Regions from separate parts of the Yersinia entomophaga genome, predicted to be linked through region 1. Evidence: predicted binding sites of a transcription regulator. Region 1 holds the regulator's gene; each other region holds the start of a gene.

Region 1 (3,283 bases):
AGACTAATTGTGCAATGGCAAATCCGGCGAGAAAAATGCTCAAACTGGCGCTGATCGAGCCAGCCGAAGCCTGCAAATCTTGTTGCATGGCGCCAAAAGCGGGTAAGTACATATCCGTGGCAAGGTATCCCAACATGCTCAGACCGGCGAGGTAGAACATAAAGCTAGTGGATGTTTTCATTTTCGTTATTTATCTCGTTTATCTGTATACCCGTTATCTTTCGAACCGCAGCGGTGTTGGCTACCTTCGCTCACCCCAGTCACTTAGTGGCTCGGTTCCTTGGGATTCGCGGCGTTGCCGCCTGGCTACAATCCGAAAGCAGGTTATCTTTGCAGGAGAATTAATGCGGGGGGCATTCTATCCGGCTGGCTATTCCCCTGTGAAACGGTAATATTTGCATACTGGTGTGAAAATAATTGAAGGCAAGGCAATGTGGTCGGAATATTCATTGGAAGTGGTTGATGCGGTTGCCAGAACCGGTAGTTTTAGCGCTGCTGCACAAGAACTGCATCGCGTGCCTTCTGCCGTCAGCTATACGGTCAGACAACTCGAGACATGGCTGGCAGTGCCACTGTTTGAACGACGACACCGCGATGTGGAACTGACGGCAGCGGGAGCGCTGTTTATTAAAGAAGCGCGAACTGTTATCAAAAAAATGATTGATACGCGTCGTCAATGTCAGCAGGTCGCTAACGGTTGGCGCGGCCATCTGGATATTGCTATCGACATTATTGTGAAGCCGTTACGCAGCCGTCAGTTGGTGCTGGATTTTTATCGTCATTTCCCCGATATCGAACTGCGGGTGCATTTTGAGGTATTCAACGGCGTGTGGGATGCGCTGGCGGATGGTCGTGCCGATGTGGCTATTGGTGCGACGCGTGCGGTGCCAGTCGGTGGGCGCTTTACCTTCCGTGATATGGGGTTTATGAACTGGCACTGCGTGGTCAGTGCCACTCATCCGCTGGCATCTCAGAGCGGCCCTTTGACCGACGATCAGCTGCGGCCTTACCCTTCGCTCTGCATTGAGGACACTGCCCGTAATCTGCCGAAGCGCGATACCTGGACGCTGGACAACCAGCGACGGCTGGTGGCACCGGATTGGCAAACGGGCATTGACTGTCTGTGTGACGGTTTATGTATTGGTATGGTTCCGGCGCATCGCGTCGAGCCGCTGGCCAAACAGGGGAAACTGGTGATTATTACGCTGGCTCAGCCCTTGCCAGATAGCCCTTGCTGCCTGAGCTGGGAGCAAAACAACCATTCGCCCGCTATGGCGTGGCTGCTGGAGTACCTTGGGGATACGGAAACGCTGAATGCCGAATGGCTGCGAGCGGGGGACGGTGTAGAAAACACGCGGGAAGCCGTTTCAACGGGCTAAACGGCTTCCCACAGCGGTTTTAACGACGATAATCGCGGAAAGGACCATCAGCAACAGAACGGCGTTCAACCAGTTTTGGATGTACTTCAATGGTTTGGGGATCTTCACGTTTGCTGACAATGCGATCCAGCAACATTGCAAAGGCGCTTTCGCCCAAACGTTCTTTTGGCTGATGAATAGTGGTCAGTGCCGGTGAGAAATAGCGCGCATTTCGCACATTGTCATATCCGATCACCGAAATATCCTGCGGAACGCGTAAACCTAATTCATCGGCAGCACAAATAGCGCCCATAGCCATAATATCGCCGCCGCAGAATACCGCGGTTGGGCGATGTTTCTGCGTTAGGATTTGATGCATGGCTTTATAACCGGATTCCGGTTCAAAATCCCCTTGAACCACCCATTCATCACGCAGTTTAATATTGGCTTCTTCCAACGCTTTGATAAAGCCCTGATGACGCCCACCGCCAGTATTGCGAGCCAGTTGCCCCGGAATGGCTCCAATATCGCGATGACCGCGTTCAATCAGATAACGGCCAGCCAAATAACCGCCTTCAAAGGCATTATCAATAATGGAGTCGGTAAAATCGCCGCGCGCGGTGCCCCAATCCATGACTACCATCGGAATATTGCGATAATCTTCCAGCATGCCCAACAGTTGCTCTGGATACTCGGAACACATTACCAGCAAACCGTCGACGCGTTTTTGCGCCAGCATAGCCAGATACGCTTTCTGCTTATCCAGATTATTATGAGAGTTACACAAAATCAGCGTATAGCCTTTGCTATAGCAGCTATTTTCTACCGCTTCGATCACTTCCGCAAAATAGGGTGCTTCGCTGGAAGTGGCTAGCAAACCAATCGATTTAGTGTGATTGACTTTCAGGCTTCGTGCGACGGCACTGGGCGAATAGTGCAGCTCTTTAATGGCGGCCCACACGGCGGCCTTGGTGTCTTCGGCGACGAAACGTGTTTTATTGATGACGTGCGAAACGGTGGTGGTGGAAACGCCCGCGCGTTTGGCCACATCTTTAATCGTTGCCATAAAAAGAATGACTCCTAAACTGACCTGTTACAGCAGGTAAGTATTATGTTAATCGTTTGCCTGCGTTGTTCGAACCCTTTCAGACAGATATCATCAGTTCCGCTGGTTATTTTCGTCAGCGCGCTAGTCTGAAAGGGGTTTTTAGGCGTTATTGGTCGGTACGCAGTAATGAACTGCGGATTTTGGCCGATTTAAAGAAAAAGTGAAAGATCTAATCAACGTTATAAAGTGAGTAATGATAACAAGATTTTATTCTCGAACTGTGGGAAAATCGTTTTACACACTAACTATGTGCCTTTATCCACCCAAATTAACCGACTGAGGAGTTTATATGGATACTGATCTGAAAATGTCATTGATTACTACTATTGGTTCGTTGGCAGTGATTATGATCTTTAGCTTTACAGCGGTAATGAACTAAACCCTGACTGTTTTAGAGCTGTACAGATTTTGAGCGAGAAGGGCGGAGCCGTTATCCGCCCTTGATATTAGCCAGCTAATCAGGCCAGATTTTTCTCTACGAACGCCCAGTTAACCAGCGCCCAGAAGTTTTCCAGATAAGTCGGCCGCGCATTGCGGTAATCGATATAGTAAGCGTGCTCCCACACATCGACAGTCAGCAATGGTTTATCCGAAGTGGTTAGCGGCGTTGCTGCATTAGAAGTGCTCACGATCGCCAGCGAGCCGTCCGGTTTTTTCACCAGCCAGGTCCAACCCGCGCCAAAGTTTTTCACGGCAGCATCGGTAAACTGTTGTTTGAACTCCGCGAAAGACCCAAAAGATGCGGCGATCGCTTCGGCTACTGCGCCCTTCGGTTCGCCACCGGCGTTTGGCGCCAGGCAGTTCCAGTAGAAGGTGT
Region 2 (3,283 bases), 1.2 Mb from region 1:
AGATTCACCATGACCGAAGGGGTGCTAACCACCGGTTTTGGCAGTGGTAAATCCAGAATAGCGCGCAGATGCAATTCGAACTGGCTGATGGACGCGCCATTTTGCGTCCAGTGACCGCTGTTGTGTACGCGGGGAGCCAGTTCGTTGATCAGCAGGTTGTCGCCGACGATAAAGCATTCCATCGCCATCACGCCGACATAACCCAGCTCATTCATAATGGCGGACAACATGCTTTCTGCCTGAGCCTGCAATTTGGCATCTGGCTGCGGTAACGCTACGCTGATACGTAAAATGCCGTCTTCATGCAGATTATGGGTTAGCGGATAAAATACCGTTTCCCCATCATGGCTACGTGCGCCAATCAGAGAAACTTCGCCAGAAAAATGAATGCCTTGCTCGACGATGCACTCACCGTAGGCGTCCGCAGGCAGGCTATCTTGCTCGCCGGGACGTAAACGCCACTGCCCACGTCCGTCATAACCGCCGACGCGACGTTTAACAATCGCCAGCTCACCCAGAGAAGCAAACACCTGCGGCCACTGTTCGGCATTAGCGAGTAATTGCCAAGGCGCGGTGGCTAAATTCAGGCTATCCAACAATTGCTTTTGCGTCAGGCGATCGGCCAAACGCGGGAAAATATCTCGGTTAACGAAGGCGTTGTGAGTAGCCAATTCGCGGGTCAGTGCGGTTTCCGGCCAGCGCTCAATTTCAGCGGTAATCACACTATTCTGATAAGGCACGGCTTCGGGTTCTGCGTCCAATCCTACTGGATAAACGGCGATTCCCAGCGGCTCTCCGGCCTGACGCAGCATGCGCCCCAACTGCCCGTTACCTAATACGCAAACCGGCTTCATGCATCCTCCCGCGGATCGGGATTATTCAGCACTTCATCAGTTTGGTTTTGACGCCACGCAGCCAGACGCCCTGCGAGAGTTTTATCGTGCAGCGCTAAAATCTGTGCTGCCAGCAGCGCCGCGTTGGCTGCGCCTGCTTTGCCAATCGCCAGCGTCCCCACAGGGATACCGCGCGGCATTTGCACAATGGAATAAAGGCTGTCTACGCCGCTCAGCGCTGCGCTTTGTACCGGCACGCCCAGCACCGGCACCAGCGTTTTCGCCGCCAGCATACCCGGAAGGTGCGCTGCGCCACCGGCACCGGCAATGATCACATCCAGTCCATTAGCGTCTGCCTGTTCGGCAAAACTGAATAATTTATCCGGGGTACGATGAGCGGAAACCACTTCCACATGGAAAGGGACATCCAATTCGGTGAGCACGTCAGCAGCGAACTGCAGGGTGGCCCAGTCACTTTTAGACCCCATAACTATTGCGATTTTAACCCCGGCTGTGATAGCCGAATCGAGGTTGGCTCCCATGGGTGTAAAGCTCCTGTGATTGTGCAAACGTCGGCCAGAGCGAATTGTGTCTGGCGAAGAGGGCGTAGAGCATACCATGAGCCACAGGCAAGGAAAACGGTTGCGTAGCTGGTTTTTGTACGAAAAAGCAGGATTTTTCAGGATTTGGCAGTAAGGTTTAAAACGGGAATTCGATCAGCTCGATAGCTTCAGGAGTGACGCAAATCATCGATCCTTCCACATGCCAGGCACCCAATACGGCGCGATGTACGGTTTTATCTGCCAGTTTAAGGGGATGAATCGCTGGACGATGTGTATGACCGTGAATCATCCACTCCACGCCATTGCGTTGGAAAGCATCAATCACAGCTGCGTTATTCACATCCATAATGGCTTCGGATTTGTCTTTATTATTCTGTTGGCTGTTTTTCCGCATCGAAGCGGCAATGCGTAAACGCCAGGAAAGAGGTAAGGACAGGAATAACCATTGGATAATGGGATTGTGAACCCGGCGACGAAAATGCTGATAATCCGCATCATCTGTGCATAACGTATCGCCATGCAGGATTAAAATTTTGCGACCATACAGTTCGAGAGTTTGTTCTTCTGGCAGCAGCATCATACCGCTTTCGGCAGCAAAACGTTTTCCAACTAAAAAATCACGGTTGCCGTGAATGAAGTAGCAGGGAATTCCCCGATGGTGCAAGTCTTTCAGGGCACTGGCGACCTGACGATACAGCGGCAGCGGATCGTCATCACCAATCCACGCTTCAAATAGATCGCCTAGGATATATAAAGCGTTGGCGTGAATGGCTTCGCGCTGTAAAAAACGCAGAAAACCGGCAGTAATTGCCGGTTCCTGAACGCTAAGATGCAAATCTGCTATAAAAAGCGTGCGCATTCCGTCGCAATTACTCGCTAACGGTAACGCTTTTGATGATCACATCTTCTTTTGGAACGTCCTGATGCATGCCGCTACGGCCGGTTGCAACGCTTTTGATTTTATCAACAACGTCCATACCTTCGACCACTTCAGCGAATACGCAGTAGCCCCAGCCGTCAGCGCGCTCTGAACGGAAGTTCAGGAAGTCGTTGTCAGCTACGTTAATGAAGAATTGAGCGGTAGCAGAGTGCGGATCGTTAGTCCGCGCCATTGCCAAAGTACCACGGGTGTTTTTCAGGCCGTTGTTCGCTTCGTTCTTGATTTGCGCACCTGTTTCTTTCTGGTTCATGCCAGGCTCAAAACCGCCGCCCTGAATCATGAAACCATCGATAACACGGTGGAAAATAGTGTTGTCGTAGAAACCTTTACGGCAGTAATTCAGGAAGTTTTCAACGGTAGCCGGCGCTTTGTCAGCGAAAGTATTGATGACGATGTCGCCGTGATTAGTATGAAAAGTAACCATAATAATATTCCTGCTAGTGTAATATGTGGAATCACAAAGTGAGTCGCTACTCTTTAGACGGCTCTTATAACACATCTGCCGGATTGAGTCAGTATTCGCGCCTTTCCAACCCGCTCTGGCCAGGAGAGGCAGAAAAGCATTAGTGGGGCAATGTGGCTGATTAATAAAGCTATTTATAACCCAATAAATTCACCGCTTTCATCCGCGCTTTTTATCATCACCTTTAAACGTCAAACCGCTTAAAATTGCGTTATTCAGTAGGTTTTACCGATGGCTGACCTTGCAATGCAATAAGGATCGCGTTTCAATATATCCTTGGGTTATTTAAGCGCCCATTTTTGGTAATATCCTGTTTATATTCACGCGTACGCGCCTAGCAAAAAACCACGGAATGTCCCGATGCTAAAGATTTTTAATACACTGAGTCGCCAAAAAGAGGAATTCAAGCCTATTCATGCCGGGAAAGTTGGCATGTACGTGTGCGGGATCACCATCTATGACCTGTGTCACATTGGGCATGGTC
Region 3 (3,283 bases), 1.9 Mb from region 1:
AGGAAGCTATCCGTCAGGGGCTGATCGCGGCGCAGTTACCGGGGCGTTTCCAAATTGTCAGTGAACGACCTATGCTGATTCTGGACGTTGCTCACAATCCTCATGCCGCCGGTTATCTCGCCGATCGCCTGTCTCAATTACCGGCGACCCAGGGTAAAGTTCGCGCGGTAGTGGGGATGCTGGCGGATAAAGATATCCCAGGTACGCTGGCGTGTTTAAGCCCGCAGGTTGATGAATGGTACTGTGCGCCGCTGGAAGGGCCGCGGGGAGCCAGCGTGGCAGCTTTGGCGCAGCATCTTGAAGCATCGCGGCAATTTACCGATGTGGCAACGGCGTGGCGTCAGGCCATGCAGGATGCGACAGCGGAAGACGTGGTTATCGTGTGTGGGTCTTTCCTTACCGTGGCTCATGTGATGGAAGCATTGAAAACGGGGAGTGTGAGTGGCCAGTAAATTCCAGAACCGTTTAGTGGGTACCGTCATTTTGGTGGCGCTGGGCGTCATTTTATTACCCGGTTTGCTGGATGGTAAGAAAAAGCATTATGAGGATGAGTTTGCCGCTATTCCATTAGTACCTAAGCCCGGCGATGCGGAAGAAATCGACGTGGTGCCGCCGGTGAACCAGCCTTTACCGACGCAGCCGCCAGAAGGTGCAGCGGAAGCCCTCGGAGCCAATAAAGGTGAAGAATCAGCCTCTCAGGCAGCTAACGATGCAGGTAGCGTTGCAACTCCGCCACTGGTCGTCAGTAAGCCTATTGAAACTAAGCCTGTACCGCCAAAACCGGTAGAGGTTAAGCCGATAGAAGTTAAACCGATAGAAGTTAAACCAATAGAGAAGAAACAGGCCGCGCCTAAACCGGTTGAGGTGAAACCTAAGCCTGAAGTTAAGCCGATAGAAACCAAACCTGAGGCGAAAGTGGAAGAAAAAGCGCCGACAGGACAGGCCTATGTGGTTCAACTGGGGGCGCTGAAAAACGCGGCCAAAGTGAATGAGATCGTAGCGAAGTTACGCTTATCGGGTCATCGCGCCTATACCGTGCCGGCTACGCCGGTTCAGGGTGAAATTACCCGCGTATTCGTTGGCCCGGATGCTTCAAAGCAGAATTTGCAATCGGCGTTGCCTGAACTGAATGCCCTAAGCGGCCTGAACGGGCAGGTTAAGGCATACAATACCGGCCGCTAAAGTGATTTACCCTTGTCCCGCCGCGGTAGAACGACGGCTGGCAAGGGGTTATAGCTAAGTTTGTGCGGCGATTGTTGTTTTTAAAATCGCCGCACTTTATTTATCGGAGCGCAGGAATTCCCCTACGCAAACGTTTTCTTTTTCTGTTAGAATTCGCCGCGAACAGGATGTAGGGGCGATTTCATCATTGGAATAGTCATGGTTTGGATTGATTACGTCATTATAGGAATTATCGGGTTTTCTGCTTTAGTCAGCTTGATCCGGGGTTTTGTCCGTGAAGCATTGTCACTTGTGACATGGGGATGTGCGTTTTTTGTTGCCAGCCATTTTTATGCTTATCTTGCCATTTACTTCACGCGTTTTGAAGACGAACTCGTACGCAATGGCATCGCGATCGGCATCTTGTTCATTGCGACATTGATCGTCGGAGCAATTGTTAACTACGTGATTGGCTCGCTGGTTGAGCGTACCGGGTTATCGGGAACGGACAGAGTGTTGGGGATCTGTTTCGGCGCACTGCGAGGTGTGTTGATCGTTGCCGCCATGCTGTTCTTTCTGGATACCTTTACCGGCTTCTCACAAAGTGAAGACTGGAAACAGTCGCAGTTGATTCCGCAGTTCAGTTATATCATCAGGTGGTTCTTTGACTACCTGCAGAGCACGTCGAGTTTCTTGCCGAATCAATTACCGATTCGGAGCGGCTTATGAGGAAAGACACATGTGCGGTATTGTCGGTATCGCCGGTTTTACACCGGTAAACCAGTCGATTTATGATGCGTTAACGGTGCTTCAGCACCGAGGTCAGGATGCCGCAGGCATCGTCACCATTGATGCCAATAATGGATTCCGTCTGCGTAAAGCGAACGGTTTGGTGAAGGATGTTTTTGAAACCCGGCATATGCTCCGGCTGCAGGGAAATATGGGCATTGGTCACGTCCGCTACCCAACCGCCGGCAGCTCCAGCGCCTCTGAGGCCCAGCCTTTCTACGTTAACTCACCGTTTGGTATTACGCTGGCTCACAACGGCAATCTGACTAACGCTCACCAGCTGAGAAAGCAGTTGTTCGAAGTCTCCCGCCGTCATGTGAATACCACTTCTGATTCAGAAATTCTGCTAAATATCTTCGCCAGCGAACTGGATCGCTTCCAACATTATCCGTTGGAAACAGACAATATTTTTGCTGCCGTTGCCGCCATGCATCAGCTTATTCGCGGTGCTTATGCCTGCGTAGCGATGATCATAGGCCACGGTATGGTTGCTTTCCGCGATCCGAACGGTATTCGCCCTTTGGTGATTGGTAAACGCACCCTGGTTGATGGCCGTAATGAGTATATGGTTGCCTCTGAAAGTGTGGCGCTGGATACGCTAGGCTTTGAATTTCTGCGTGATGTGGCTCCGGGCGAAGCGGTGTATATCACCGAAAAAGGCCAGTTGTTTACTCGCCAGTGCGCAGAAAATCCTAAGTACAATCCTTGCTTGTTCGAGTATGTCTATTTTGCTCGCCCTGATTCCTTTATCGATAAAATCTCGGTCTACAGCGCCCGTGTACGCATGGGTCAGAAGTTAGGGGCTAAAATTGCCAAGGAATGGGAAGATCTGGATATCGACGTTGTTATTCCGATTCCTGAAACTTCCTGCGATATCGCGTTAGAAATCGCCCGTATTCTGGATAAACCGTATCGCCAGGGTTTTGTTAAAAACCGCTATGTGGGCCGTACCTTTATCATGCCGGGGCAGCAGGAACGCCGTAAGTCTGTGCGCCGTAAACTGAACGCCAACCGCGCCGAGTTCCGGGATAAAAACGTGCTGCTGGTGGATGATTCCATCGTGCGTGGCACTACGTCCGAACAGATCGTGGAAATGGCTCGCGAAGCCGGAGCGAAGAAAGTTTACTTTGCTTCCGCTGCGCCAGAAATTCGTTTCCCTAACGTTTATGGCATTGATATGCCGAGTGCCAATGAGCTGATTGCTCACGGACGTGAGGTTGACGAAATCAAACAGCTGATCGGCGCCGATGCCCTGATTTTCCAGGACTTAAGCGATTTGATTGACGCGGTAGGTGAAGACAATCCGGATATTACTCAGTTCGAATGCTCGGTA

What was found. The regulator PurR, encoded in region 1, represses purine synthesis genes. The targets are predictions, from matches to a motif close to CANGCAAACGTTTGCNTG.
Region 2: the regulator PurR is predicted to act here: its motif matches at 1,465-1,482, upstream of purE (5-(carboxyamino)imidazole ribonucleotide mutase).
Region 3: the regulator PurR is predicted to act here: its motif matches at 1,306-1,323, upstream of cvpA (colicin V production protein).

The regions. Positions count from the first base shown of each region.
Region 1 is NZ_CP010029.1:1,325,303-1,328,585, reverse strand. Features, by position in the region: gene punC (purine nucleoside transporter PunC) at 1-181, opposite strand, end outside; gene punR (DNA-binding transcriptional activator PunR) at 432-1,379, shown strand; gene purR (HTH-type transcriptional repressor PurR) at 1,399-2,424, opposite strand; gene cydH (cytochrome bd-I oxidase subunit CydH) at 2,756-2,845, shown strand; gene sodB (superoxide dismutase [Fe]) at 2,925-3,283, opposite strand, start outside.
Region 2 is NZ_CP010029.1:165,010-168,292, forward strand. Features, by position in the region: gene purK (5-(carboxyamino)imidazole ribonucleotide synthase) at 1-854, opposite strand, end outside; gene purE (5-(carboxyamino)imidazole ribonucleotide mutase) at 851-1,375, opposite strand; gene PL78_RS00860 (UDP-2,3-diacylglucosamine diphosphatase) at 1,533-2,255, opposite strand; gene ppiB (peptidylprolyl isomerase B) at 2,266-2,760, opposite strand; gene cysS (cysteine--tRNA ligase) at 3,160-3,283, shown strand, end outside.
Region 3 is NZ_CP010029.1:3,667,355-3,670,637, forward strand. Features, by position in the region: gene folC (bifunctional tetrahydrofolate synthase/dihydrofolate synthase) at 1-452, shown strand, start outside; gene dedD (cell division protein DedD) at 442-1,182, shown strand; gene cvpA (colicin V production protein) at 1,381-1,890, shown strand; gene purF (amidophosphoribosyltransferase) at 1,901-3,283, shown strand, end outside.